One region of the Isoptericola sp. GX10416 genome, then DNA from elsewhere that is predicted to be linked to it. Evidence: riboswitches for the same ligand, from Rfam matches in the RefSeq annotation. Region 1 holds a riboswitch; each other region holds the start of a gene.
The links. Region 1 has a riboswitch for cyclic di-AMP ahead of ACWAT2_RS12735 (C40 family peptidase). Riboswitches for the same ligand answer to the same signal wherever they lie in the genome.

Region 1 (4,289 bases):
ATCACGTCCAGCCCCGCCTCCACGTCCGCGAGCACCTGCTCGTGATCGATCTGGGACGGCAGCCAGGCGAGCACCCCGGCGCCCGACCCGAGCGGCACGCCGGCGACTGCGACCAGCTCGGCATCCCACGACTTCGCCTGGTCGACGGCGTACCGCAGTGCGACCTCGGACGTCGGCGAACCGTCGACGCCGACGACGATCCGGCTGACCTCGTGGACGGTGTCACCGTCGCGGCGCCGCGGGTCGTCGGCACCCTCACGGTGCGGGACCACGACCGTCGGGCAGTGCGCGTGCGCCGGCAGCGCCGACGACACGGTGCCGAGCAGACGCTCCGTGAAACCGCCACGGCCGCGGGTGCCCACCACGGCGAGCGAGTGCTCGGACGACATCTCGACGAGCACACCCGCCGCGTCCCCCGTGGCGACCGTGCCCTGCACCGGGACGCCGAGCGGTGCGACCCGCGCCTCGGCCTCCGCGAGCACTGCCTTGGCACCTTCGGCGATCGCCGTGTCGTCGAGTGCCGCGTATCCGCCGTCGAGCGACGCCGCCGTGAAGGAGGGCAGCGAGTAGCTGCACACGATGTGCAGCCCCCATCCGACCCGCTGGGCGTACGCCGCGGCCCAGTCCAGGGCGTGCAGGCTCGCGGTCGAGCCGTCGACTCCCACTAGGACGACCTCTGGACGTGTCATGTCGCGCCTCCCGTCATGTCCGGACCTCACCGTCCGGAGCCACCTTGCTTCAAGGGTAACGAAAGACGCCCGCAAGGTGTAGCAAAGAGGACGCACGACGCCCCGACGTCCACGGGGAACGTCGGGGCGTCGAGGGTCCTGCTCGGCAGCAGCCTCAGCCGGTGACTCGCAGGAACACCGGGCTGGACTGCCACAGGCTGCTCTGGCGGACCGTCCATCCGCCCGGGCGCGTGGCCTCGATCTGCTGGCCGTTGCCGATGTAGATCGAGATGTGACCGGGCGACCAGATGAGGTCACCGGGCTGCGCCTCGGCGCGCGACACCACGGTGGTGGCGGACGAGCTACGGATCTGGCTGGACGAACGCGGCAGCGACGTCACGCCGACCTGGGCGTAGGCGTAGGTCACCAGGCCCGAGCAGTCGAACCCGGACGGCGAGGCGCCACCGACCACGTACTTGGTGCCGATGTACCGGGCGGCGATCGAGGCGACCTGCGAGCCGCGCGAGCCGTCCGCGGCGGGGGCCGCTGCGGACTCAGTGCTCGCAGCCGAGGTGTCGGCGCTCGTCGTGCTGGTGTCGACGGCGGTGCGCTCGGACGAGCGGGACGGCGCGACCTCGCGGACGGGCTCCGGCTCCGGCTCGGGTGCCGCCTTGATCTCGGCCGCCTTGGCGACCTTGGGCGTGATCTTCTCGACGGAGACCTTGGCCTCGGCGTCCACGGTGACGACGGGGGCCGCCTCGAGGGCCGTGCGAGCCTGGTCGGTCAGCGCGCCGAGGTCAACGGTGCTGAGCTTGTTGGCCGCGTCGTTGTCGACCGGGGCGGCCTGTGCTGCGGTGGCGCCACCGATGGTCGAGACGAGCAGGCCACCAGCGGTGGCCACGACGGCGGCCCGACGGCCGGCAGCCGCGGACGGCGCAGCCAGCATCGGACGGCGTGCGGCACGGTGCTTGCCGCGCGTCCTGGATGGTGCGTTCACGTGTTCCCTCTCCTGTCGCCTACGAGGTCAGCTGTCGGGTTCGGGTGGGAGAAATCACCCGGCCGCACGGTACTTGCGCACTGTGCGGCTTCACCCCAAGGACACCGTCTCCGATGCCCGGAAGTGGGTCCCCCGCTCCTGCCGGCGGTCTTGGTTCCCTGACCGGTGGCAGGACTCGGCGTCCGATCAGGATCCGGAAGAGTGCTCTACCGGACGTGGAAACGGTAGCGGATCCGAGCGGACATGTCACGTTTAGGTCACGGTGATGTGCGACGCAGGCCGCAGCGCACCTCCGGAACCCCTTGGACGCCCCGCAGACGCCCGCGCTCACGCTCCCCGGACACGTCCCCGCACGAGCGACGACGGGCGCCCTGCGCCCCCTGGAGCCCCGGACGCGACAAGACCCCACCGCGCAGATGCGCGATGGGGTCTCGGTCGGCGTGGCGGGAGTGTCAGCCCACGCGGATGAACGTGGGGTTCGACTGCCAGATGTTGCGGAACTGGATCGTCTTGCCCGGACGGGGGGCATCGATCTGGGTGTTGCCGCCGGCGTAGATGCCGATGTGGCCCGGGGTCCAGATGAGGTCACCCGGCTGAGCGTTCGCGCGCGACACGACCGTGCCTGCGTAGCGCTGCTCCGAGGAGGAGCGGGACAGCGTGATACCGGCCTGCGCATAGACGTACGAGGTGAAGCCGGAGCAGTCGAAGCCGGACGGCGTCGTGCCGCCGGAGACGTATGGGACACCCACGTAGCGCGAAGCGATCGAGATGATGTTCGACCCGTTGGCCGAGGCCGGCGCGTCTGCCGTCGAGGAGGACGACGACGACTCGGTGCTGCTGCTCGACTCGACGGCGGTGCGCTCGCCCGAGCGGGACGGCGCGACCTCGCGGACGGGCTCCGGCTCCGGCTCGGGTGCCGCCTTGATCTCGGCCGCCTTGGCGACCTTGGGCGTGATCTTCTCGACGGAGACCTTGGCGTCGGCGTCCACGGTGACCACAGGGGCCGCCTCGAGGGCCGTCCGAGCCTGGTCGGTCAGCGCGCCGAGGTCGACGGTGCTGAGCTTGTTCGCCGCGTCGTTGTCGACCGGAGCGGCCTGCGCCGCGGTGGCGCCGCCGATGGTCGAGACGAGCAGGCCGCCGGCGGTGGCGACGACGGCGGCCCGACGGCCGGCAGCCGCGGACGGTGCAGCCAGCACGGGACGGCGTGCGGCACGGTGCTTGCCACGCGTGGTGCGAGCAGTCACGTTCAACCTCTCCTTGTCGCCTACGAGGTCAGCTGTCGGGTTCGGGTGGGAGAAAACACCCGGCCACCGAGAACTCGCGCTCTCGACGACTTCACCCCAAGGACACCGTCTCCGGTGCCCGAAAGTGGGTCCCCCGCTCCTGCCAGCGGTCATCCGTGGAAACCAGGACGGCGGCAGGGTTAGGCGTCCGTCCCGGTACTCGCCGGAGGAATCTCCCGCGAGCGTGTCCGACCGTACCCGACCCGGCTGGCGATGTCACGTTCCGATCACGGGCACGCCGGGCGCCCCCGCAGGAGGCTCCCGAAGCGTTCAGCGCGCCGCGACGAACAGGTGCTTGGCGAGGTCCTCGGGCAGCTCGAGGCCCTCGTCGGCGCCCGAGGCCTGCACGGCGTAGTAGTCGCCGATCGCTCTCGCCTGGACGCGCGTGCCAGGCAGCAGCCCGACCTTCGCCAGCCGTGCGAGGAACTCGTCGTCGACCTGGACGGGCTCGGCGATGCGCTGCAGCACGACCGTCACCTCGTCGGAGCCGCCCCGCAGGAAGGTCGGCAGCGACTGCACGCCGTCGAGGAACGGCACGTCCTCGTACTGCTCGCCCAGCTCGGACAGTCCCGGGATCGGGTTGCCGTAGGGGTCGTGGTGCGGGTGGTCGAGGAGTGTGACGAGGCGCCGTTCGACGAGGTCGCTCATGACGTGCTCCCAGCGGCACGCCTCGTTGTGGACGTGCTCCCAGTCCAGCTTGATGACGTCGGTGAGGAGCCGCTCCGCCAGCCGGTGCTTGCGCATGACGCGGGTCGCCTTCGACCTGCCGTCGTCCGTGAGCTCGAGGTGGCGGTCGCCCGTGACGATCACCAGGCCGTCCCGCTCCATCCGCGCGATCGTCTGCGAGACCGTGGGCCCCGAGTGACCGAGGCGCTCCGCGATCCGTGCACGGAGCGGCGTGATGCCCTCCTCACCGAGCTCGTAGATCGTCTTGAGGTACATCTCGGTGGTGTCGATCAGGTCGGTCACGTCCACTCCCGTCTTGAGGCCCGGGCCTAGTCTATTCGCACACGTCACCGTTCGAACGTCCTCGCACGTGCGAACGGACACACCACGAGCCACGGAGCCCTCATGACCCTGCAGATCCCCTCGTCGCTGCTGCCGTCGGACGGCCGGTTCGGCTCCGGTCCGTCGAAGGTTCGCACGGCTCAGGTCATGGCTCTGGGTGCGGCCGGGGACCCGGCCCGGCCCGTGCTCGGCACCTCGCACCGGCAGCCTGCCGTGAAGGACCTGGTCCGCCGGGTGCGCGCGGGCCTCGCGGACCTCTTCGACCTTCCCGACGGCTACGAGGTCGTGCTGGGCAACGGGGGGTCGACGGCGTTCTGGGAGGTGGCGACGGCG
Region 2 (4,289 bases), on a different contig from region 1:
AAGGCCAACCCGTCCCGCGTCGTCCGCGCGCAGGGCCGCGTGCGGGACCTCGAGGCCGCGCTGCCCGCGCGCCTCGCCGGCACCACCGGCATCGGCCATACCCGCTGGGCCACCCACGGCGAGCCCAGCGAGCGCAACGCCCACCCGCACACGTCGTTCGACGGCCGCGTCCACGTGGTCCACAACGGGATCATCGACAACTTCGCGACGCTGCGCAGCCGCCTGGCCGACGACGGCGTCGAGCTCACCTCCGACACCGACACCGAGGTGGTCGCCCACCTGGTGGCGCGCGAGCTCGCGACCGGCCTGAGCCTCGAGGACGCGGTGCGTGGCGCCGTCGGGCAGATCGTGGGCACCTACGCCCTCGCCGTGCTCGACGTCCAGACGCCCGAGCGCGTCGTGGTGGCGCGCAACGGCTCGCCGCTGCTGCTCGGCGTGGGCGACGGCGAGATGTTCGTCGCATCGGACCCGGCGGCGATCGTGCGGCACACCAGCCAGGTCGTGCTGCTGGACGACGGCGACTTCGCCACCGTCACCGCGGACGGCTTCCACAGCTTCACCGCCGGCGAGGAGCGGACGGCGCGTGCCGCCGTCACGATCGACCTCACCGTGGAGGAGCTGGAGCTCGGTGGGCACGACCACTTCATGCACAAGGAGATCCACGAGCAGCCGGAGTCGGTGGAGCGGATGCTCACCGGGCGCCTCGACGACCGCTTCGGCACCGCCAAGCTCGCCGGCCTCAACCTCGAGCCGCGGGACCTGCGCCGCTTCGAGCGCGTCAAGGTGCTGGGCTGCGGGTCCGCCTACTACGTCGGCCAGCTCGGGGCCTCGATGATCGAGGACCTGGCGCGCATCCCCGCCGACGCGGAGCCCGCCAGCGAGTTCCGCTACCGCAACCCCATCATCGAGCCGAGCACGCTCTACGTGGTGGTGAGCCAGTCCGGCGAGACGGCCGACACGCTCTTCGCCGTCCGCGAGGTGCAGCGCAAGGGCGGCACCGTCGTCGGCCTCGTCAACGCCGTGGGCTCGTCCATCGCGCGGGAGGTCGACGGCGGCATCTACCTGCACGCCGGACCCGAGGTCGCGGTGGCCTCCACCAAGGCGCTGACGCACATGTCGATCGGGTTCGCGCTGCTGGCGCTCACCCTCGGGCGCGTGCACGACCTGTCGTTCGCCGACGGCCGGCGCATCATCGCCGGGCTGCGGGCGATCCCCGGCCAGATCGCCGAGATCCTCGCCGGCGAGGAGTCGCTCGCCGCCGCGGCCAAGGAGCTCTCGACGGCGCCGAGCCTGTTCTTCGTCGGTCGCGTCCGGGGCTACCCGGTGGCGCGCGAGGGCGCCCAGAAGTTCAAGGAGATCACCTACCGGCACGCCGAGGCGTACCCGACGAGCGAGCTCAAGCACGGCCCCCTCGCTCTCATCAGCCCGGAGCTGCCCTCGGTCGCGATCATCCCGGACGACGACCTCGTCGAGCGGAACATCACCGCGGCCCAGGAGATCCGGGCGCGTGGCGGCGCTGTCGTCGCGATCACGCACCCGGGCGTCGAGCTCGGGAACGCGGCGACGGCGCGCATCGAGGTGCCGCGCAACGAGGTCGAGCTCGACCCGATCCTGCTGACCATCCCCACCCAGCTGCTCGGCTACCACGCGGCCGTGGCGCTGGGCGAGGACGTCGACCGGCCGCGCAACCTCGCGAAGTCCGTCACCGTGGAGTGACGCGACCCGTCACGCGGCGGGGGAGAACTCCCAGTGCCACGGCTCGTAGGGTCCCGCACCGCCCTGGCGTGCCCAGGCCGGGTTGGTCCACCCCGCCGCGGGGCCGTGCTCGGCGAGCCAGGCCCAGCGGTCGCCGGCGTACGACTCCGGGCAGATGTCGACCGCGAGGCCCCAGCCGTGGTTGGAGGTGCCCGGGGTGGCCGCGAGGCCGGGCTTCTGCCCCTTGAGCACCACCTGCTGGTCGTAGCTGCGGTAGCCGTCGGTGATGCACATCTGCTCGCCGAACTGCTCGGTGTACGCGTCGTTCAGCGCGGCGAGAGCGGTCGCGGCGTCGGCGCGCAGGAGCACGGCGCCGGCCCACGGCGCGCAGAGGTCGGCCGTGGAGAGGCGGCCGTTGCTGCCCTGCGGGTCGATGCTCGGGTCGCAGCCCGGCGGCGGGACCTGCTCGTCCGGCGCGGCCGGGGCGGGGTCGGCCGGCACGATCTCGATCGAGTCCCGGTCGACGCGGTCGCCGTCCCGGGACACCTTGGCCTCCCGGTCGACGACGATCGCGACGCCGGACCGGGCGGCCGTGCCGGACCTGGAGGCCGACCGGTCGGAGCGCTCGGCGACCGCCCGTTCGGCGGCGGCGAGGGCCGCGGGATCGAGGGTCGTGGTCCCGGTCCCCTCGGCGTTGGCCTCCTCCGGCAGGACGGCCGGGGCGACGACGGCGGACGCCGTGGCGAGCGCGAGGGCGAACCCGGCGCCGACCTTCCCGGGACGTGGTGCCAGTCGTGCCGCCGGTCGCGGGGTCGTGCGTGAAGCGCGGGAGGCGCGGGGCTGGGGCTCGGCGAAGTGCCGGCCACGGCGTGCGCGGGTGGAGCGGGTCATCGTCATCTCCTGGCGCCTTCGGGGTTAGCTGTCGGATTCGGGTCGGAGACTGACCCGGCCGCCGCGCGCTGCGCGGTCGGCTTCACCCCAAGGACGCCGTGGCGCCCGTCGTTGGTTCCCCCGCCCCGTGTCTGTTTCGGTCGACGACGCACGGTGACAGGGCTCGGCGCCCGTGCGACGTGCCTCGCGGCGTGGCGAGGCATGCAGAAACGTACCGCGCGGAGGCACCGATTGTCACGAACGCGTAACAGCATGTCCGGCGCTGGCATGATCGCGGGTGAGCCCGACGACGAAGGAGACCACGTGGCACCCTCCGAGACGACGACGGAACGTGCGGTCGGGGTGATGCTGCCCCGGGACCTGCCGGCCGGGGACGTCCTCGACTTCGCCCGGCGTGCCGACGCGCACGGCTTCGACGAGCTCTGGGTGGTCGAGGACCTCGGGTTCCGCGGGGGCACGGCGCAGGCGGCGGCGGTCCTCGCGGCGACCGAGCGGATCCGGGTGGGGGTCGGCGTCCTGCCCGCCGCAGCGCGGAACCCGGCGTTCACGGCGATGGAGGTCGCCACCCTGGGCCAGCTCTTCCCGGGCCGGGTCGACGTCGGCCTGGGGCACGGCATGCCGGGCTGGATGCGGTCCGCGGGGGCGTGGCCCAGCAGCCCGCTCACGCTGCTCGAGGAGCACCTGCGCGCTGTCCGCGCGCTGGTGCGGGGTGACGTCGTCGAGCTCGACGGGACCGCTCGCTACGTCGCGCTGGACGGCGTGCGGCTGGAACCCGCCGTCGTCCCCACGACGACCCCCCGCGTGCTGGCGGGCGTGCGGGGGCCGCGGTCCCTCGCGCTGGCCGGGCGGCAGGCGGACGGCACCGTCCTCGCGGAGCCGTGCGCCCCCGCGTACGTCCGGGCCGCGCTCGGCCACGTCGCCGCCGCGGGCCCGCACCGGGTCGTCACCTACGACGTCGCGGCGGTCGACGACGACGCGGCGCGTGCGCGGGACACGGCACGTCCCGGGCTGGAGTGGATCGGGGAGCCCGACTGGGACCCGCACGTCGCGCCGCTGCCGTTCGCCGAGGAGTTCCGGGCGCTGCGCCGCCGAGCGGGTTCGCGGGCAGAGTTCGTCCGGGACCTGCCGGACGAGTGGCTCGACGACCTCGCGCTGGCCGGGACGCCCGCGCAGGTGCAGGGCGGTGTCGCGGCCCGGTGGGACGCCGGGGCGTCCTGCGTGGTCATGATCCCCGTCGGCCCGGACCCGACGGCGGCTCTCGACGCGCTCGCACGGGTGCTCTGAGACCGGGCGTCGACGGGCCGGGGTCGCCTCAGCCCCGCCCCAGGACGCAGAAGTCGTTGCCCTCGATGTCCGCGAGGCAGACCCAGGGCACGTCGCCCTGGCCGACGTCGGCGTCCGTGGCGCCCAGCGACCGCAGCCGCTCCACCTCGGCGGCCTGGGAGTCGCCGGGGTACGGCAGCAGGTCCAGGTGCACGCGGGTCCAGGCGGTCTCCGCGGGCGTGCGGACCAGCTCCAGGTAGGGGCCGACGTCCTGGGGGGCGCGCAGCCGGGCGTGGTCGTCGGAGACCTCGTGGACCTTCCAGCCCGTCGCCTCGCCCCAGAACCGAGCCATGGCGCGCGGGTCGGCGCAGTGGACCACCACGGCGGCGATCGGGCCGGTGTCCTGGTAGAGCGGCCGCGGCTCCAGCACGCAGAACACG
Region 3 (4,289 bases), on a different contig from region 1:
GACGTCCTCGAGGGAGGAGTCCTGGACGAGCTCGTCGAGCGGGCCCGCGGTGATGACGCGGCCCTGGCCGACCACGACGACGTCGTCGGCCACCTGGGTGACCTCGGCGAGGACGTGGCTGGCGAGCAGGACGGCGCCACCGCCGTCGGCGAAGGACCTCAGCATCTCGCGCAGCCAGCGCATACCTGCCGGGTCGAGGCCGTTGGCGGGCTCGTCGAGGACGAGGATCCCGGGATCGCCGAGGAGTGCCGCGGCGAGGCCCAGACGTTGCCGCATGCCCAGCGAGTAGGTGCGGACGCGGCGGTCGGCGGCGGGCGTCATCCCGACGATCTCCAGGACGTCGTCGACCCGGCGGGCCGGCATCCCGCCGGCCAGGGCGAGGATGCGCAGGTGGTCGCGGCCGGTGCGTCCGGGGTGCAGACCCCCGGCGTCGAGGAGCGCGCCGACGGTCCGCGCGGGGTCGTCGAGGTCGCTGTGACGGCGGCCCTGGACGAGGGCCTCGCCGGCGGTGGGCGCGGCGAGGCCGAGCAGGACGTGCAGCGTCGTGGTCTTGCCCGCGCCGTTCGGGCCGAGCAGCCCGACGACGCGTCCGCTCTCGACCGTGAGGTCGACGCCCTGCACGGCGTCGAACGTTCCGTACGACTTGCGCAGGCCGGTGATCTGTATGGCGGGCACGTGTTCCCCTCTCGTGTGTCCGCGCCGGTGCGGTGCGGTGCCTCCAGACTGGCCGGGGCGACGCCGTCGTCGCTTCTGGCGGGAGGGGGAACGTGGGCTACGACTTTTGGTGGAGGCCTCGCGGCAGAACAGGCTGGGCCCGCACTCCGGGGGAGTGCGGGCCCAGCCTGACGTGCCGTCCGGACGGTTCAGATGCGGATGAACGTCGGGTTGTTCTGCCACATCTTGCGCTTCACGACGCCGACGCCGGGACGCGCCGACTCGATGATCCTGCCGTTGCCGGCGTAGATGGAGACGTGACCCGGGGTGTAGACGATGTCGCCGGGGCGGGCCTTGGACCGCGAGACCGTCTTGCCGGCCCGCTTCTGTGCGGACGTCGTGCGCGGCAGCTTCTTGCCGACCGCCTTCTTGTACACGTACGAGGTGAAGCCCGAGCAGTCGAACCCGGACGACGGGCTGGTGCCGCCGTAGGAGTAGCGGTGGCCGACGTAGCGGTTGGCCACCTTGACGACCTTGGCGCCGCGGCTCTGCTTCGCCTTGAGCGTGATGGTGCGGTGCTTCTTGACCTTGGCCAGCCCGGTCGACCTGGCGGGCACCACGGTCAGGCGGATCCGGTTCTTGCCCACGTCGTAGCGCTTCAGGAGCGGCTTCATGCGCACGATGCCGTTCTTGTTCAGCTTCTTGACGTTGACCTTCTTGCCGTCGACGAAGAGCCGGACGCGGCCCTTCACGGCGTCGCCGCCCTTCGTGACCTGCACGGTGAACTTGGGGCGGGTCTTGCCCTTGCCCTGCTTGGCGGTCTTGCGCGAGACCGACGCCTTGACGACGGGCTTCGACTTCTTGGCCGTGATGACGCCGTGGCCGGCGGTCGGCAGGTGTGTCGTCGAGACGGTCGCCGCGGAGGGCGAGGGCGCTGCCGACGATTGCCCGGCTCCGGCGACGACGGTGCCGCCGGCGAGCGCGGCGGACAGGGCGATGGCGACGGTCGAGCGTCGCAGGCGCGGCATGCGCGCGGTGGTGGCGCCCTGCGGGCGCGCAGCACTGTGGTGCATTGACATGGCGACCTCTCCAGCCTGCGAGATGAGCTGTCGGATGAGGCCGAGAAGTGATGGCCCGCCGTCGTGAGACGGCTTAACCCCGAGGGCGGCACGAGTCCGCCCGAAGAACGTGGTTCTCCCGCTGCTGCCGTGGGTTCGGTGATGTCGGGCCGCCGGCAGCACTCGGCTTGCGGCCCGACCGTTCACCCCGGACATGGGGCGACCCGGGCACGCTAGCGGCGAGTTCCTCGCAGATCACAATCAGATAACGATGGGTTGTGGGGCCACTCGGGGAGAAGGTGTGAAGAAATGCGTCGGCGGGCGCATTCCTCCTCGATACGGCAAATCGCTCTATTTCTCGCCACACAGGGACGGATCGACGCCCGATATATCACGAGTGCCCGATGAGAGCGCCACCATCCGAGGGCTGCGGGGCACCGTTCTCGCAGGTCATGCCGAGACCTTCACAACTCAGGGTGAGGGCGCGCCGGACCGGCTCACTCGAGCAGGCTGCCCGTCCGGGGAGCGGGCCAGACGCCGACGCACAGACCTGCTCGGTCGCCCTCGGCCCACGACTCCTCGCTGGGAGTCCACAGCACCCAGGTCAGGTCGGCCACGTCGTCGGAGCCTCTCGCTCCCGCACCGAGCAGCTCCGGGGTGCACCCGCGTGCGGCACGCGCCACCACGACGTCGGTGCCCGGCCACACCTCGTCGGCCGCCGAGTCGTGCCGCCCCACCACCTGCGCCGTGTGCTCGTCCCGGCACGGGACCACCTCGACCGTGTCCACCGACGTCGAGCCCGGGACGTCGGCCACGCACGAGCCCAGCACGAGCTGGACCGCGTGAGCCGAGGTCGGCTCGACGACGTCGGCTGCCACCGGCTCCCACGCGCGGTCGTGCGCCCGGTTCGCCCACCACGAACCCCCCGCGGCCACCGCCACGACCAGCACCACCACGGCCAGCACCGAGAACACCCAGACCCGTGCCCGACGGCGGGCGGCGGCGCGGTCGGCCGGCGTCGGCCCGCCGGGAGCTCCCCAGCGCGCCCCGTACGCGGCCGGGTCCTCGGGCACGACCGGCCGGTGGACCGCCGCGGACCGGCCTGCCGGGGTGCCGCCGTCGGACCCGCGGTGCCCCGGGCCTGGCGTCCCCTCCGGGCCCGGCGTTCCCTCCGGGCCTGGCGTCCCGGCCGGCCCCGGGCCGGGCGAGACGAACAGCGGGTCCTCGGAGCGGTCGGGAACGTCGGTCATGGGAACAACCTAGAGCGTGTCGATCGATCTGCCGGCGCCGCGGTCAACCGGCGAGGTCCAGCACGACCGGGACATGGTCGCTGGCGCCCTTGCCGCGCCGCTCGTCCCGGTCGATCGCCACCGACGTGACGCGGTCGCGCAGCGCCGGCGAGGCGTAGGCGAAGTCGATGCGCATCCCGCGGTTCCGCGGGAACGCGAGCTGCTGGTAGTCCCAGTAGGTGTAGGTGTGCTCGGCCGGCAGGTGCTCGCGGGTGACCTCGGTGTACCCGGCCTCCTCGAACGCCGCGAAGGCCGCCCGTTCCGGGGCGGAGACGTGCGTGTGCCCCTCGAACGCGGTCACGTCCCACACGTCCGTGTCACGAGGGATCACGTTCCAGTCGCCAAGCAGGCCGACCTGCGCCCTCGGGTCGGCCTGCAGCCACGCCGCGGCGTCCGCGCGCAGCCCGTCGAGCCAGGCGAGCTTGTACGCGTAGTGCGGGTCCGTCAGCGCACGCCCGTGCGGCACGTAGAGCGACCAGAGCCGCACGCCGCCACAGGTCGCGCCGATCGCGCGCGCCTCGACCCGCGGCTCCTGGCCCGGCTTGCCGAACGCCGGCTGGTCGGCGAACGACGTCGCGACGTCCTCCAGGCCCACGCGGGAGACCATCGCGACACCGTTCCACTGGTGGTACCCCGTGTGCGCGACCTCGTAGCCGGCCGCCTCGAACGGGGCCACCGGGAGCTGGTCGTCGCGGCACTTCGTCTCCTGCAGCGCGAGCACGTCGATGCTCGAGCGCTCCAGGAACGCCAGCACGCGGTCCAGCCGGGTCCGCAGGGAGTTGACGTTCCACGTGGCGATACGCACGCACGCACCCTAGGGCCATAGAGTGCGTTCATGGGAACCGCGCTCGTCACCGGCGCCACCGCCGGCCTCGGACTGGAGTTCGCCTGGCAGCTCGCCACGGCACGCCACGACCTCGTGCTCGTGGCGCGCACCACCGAGCGCCTCGAGCAGGTGGCCGGGCAGATCCGCGCCGCCGCCGGGGTCCAGGTGGAGGTCCTGCCCGCCGACCTGTCCGACCCGGACGACGTCGCCCGGGTCGCCGAGCGGCTCGCCGTCACCGGGGACGAGCCGGGCGACGAGCGGCGCCCCGTGGGCCTGCTCGTCAACAACGCCGGGTTCACGACCGCGCAACGGTTCGTCGGCGGGGACGTCGGCACGGAGCTGGACGCCGTCGACGTCATGGTGCGCGCCGTCGTCCAGCTCAGCCACGCCGCCGTCGGGCAGATGTCCACCCGCGGGCGTGGCGCCGTCCTCAACGTCGGCTCGGTCGCCGCCCTCACCGCG

Region 2: linked by a shared signal. The riboswitch ahead of ACWAT2_RS19000 (M15 family metallopeptidase) and the one ahead of ACWAT2_RS12735 (C40 family peptidase) in region 1 are both predicted to bind cyclic di-AMP.
Region 3: linked by a shared signal. The riboswitch ahead of ACWAT2_RS04855 (C40 family peptidase) and the one ahead of ACWAT2_RS12735 (C40 family peptidase) in region 1 are both predicted to bind cyclic di-AMP.

What each region holds. Positions count from the first base shown of each region.
Region 1 is NZ_JBWPVO010000008.1:62,576-66,864, reverse strand. Features, by position in the region: gene ACWAT2_RS12740 (universal stress protein) at 1-689, opposite strand, end outside; gene ACWAT2_RS12735 (C40 family peptidase) at 844-1,665, opposite strand; cyclic di-AMP (ydaO/yuaA leader) riboswitch at 1,666-1,856, opposite strand; gene ACWAT2_RS12730 (C40 family peptidase) at 2,118-2,909, opposite strand; cyclic di-AMP (ydaO/yuaA leader) riboswitch at 2,912-3,067, opposite strand; gene ACWAT2_RS12725 (iron-dependent transcriptional repressor DtxR) at 3,219-3,917, opposite strand; gene serC (phosphoserine transaminase) at 4,020-4,289, shown strand, end outside.
Region 2 is NZ_JBWPVO010000023.1:13,603-17,891, forward strand. Features, by position in the region: gene glmS (glutamine--fructose-6-phosphate transaminase (isomerizing)) at 1-1,716, shown strand, start outside; gene ACWAT2_RS19000 (M15 family metallopeptidase) at 1,726-2,586, opposite strand; cyclic di-AMP (ydaO/yuaA leader) riboswitch at 2,586-2,738, opposite strand; gene ACWAT2_RS19005 (LLM class flavin-dependent oxidoreductase) at 2,890-3,870, shown strand; gene ACWAT2_RS19010 (VOC family protein) at 3,899-4,289, opposite strand, start outside.
Region 3 is NZ_JBWPVO010000002.1:226,507-230,795, forward strand. Features, by position in the region: gene ACWAT2_RS04850 (ABC transporter ATP-binding protein) at 1-675, opposite strand, end outside; gene ACWAT2_RS04855 (C40 family peptidase) at 864-1,733, opposite strand; cyclic di-AMP (ydaO/yuaA leader) riboswitch at 1,735-1,884, opposite strand; gene ACWAT2_RS04860 (septum formation family protein) at 2,210-2,962, opposite strand; gene ACWAT2_RS04865 (exodeoxyribonuclease III) at 3,006-3,806, opposite strand; gene ACWAT2_RS04870 (SDR family NAD(P)-dependent oxidoreductase) at 3,837-4,289, shown strand, end outside.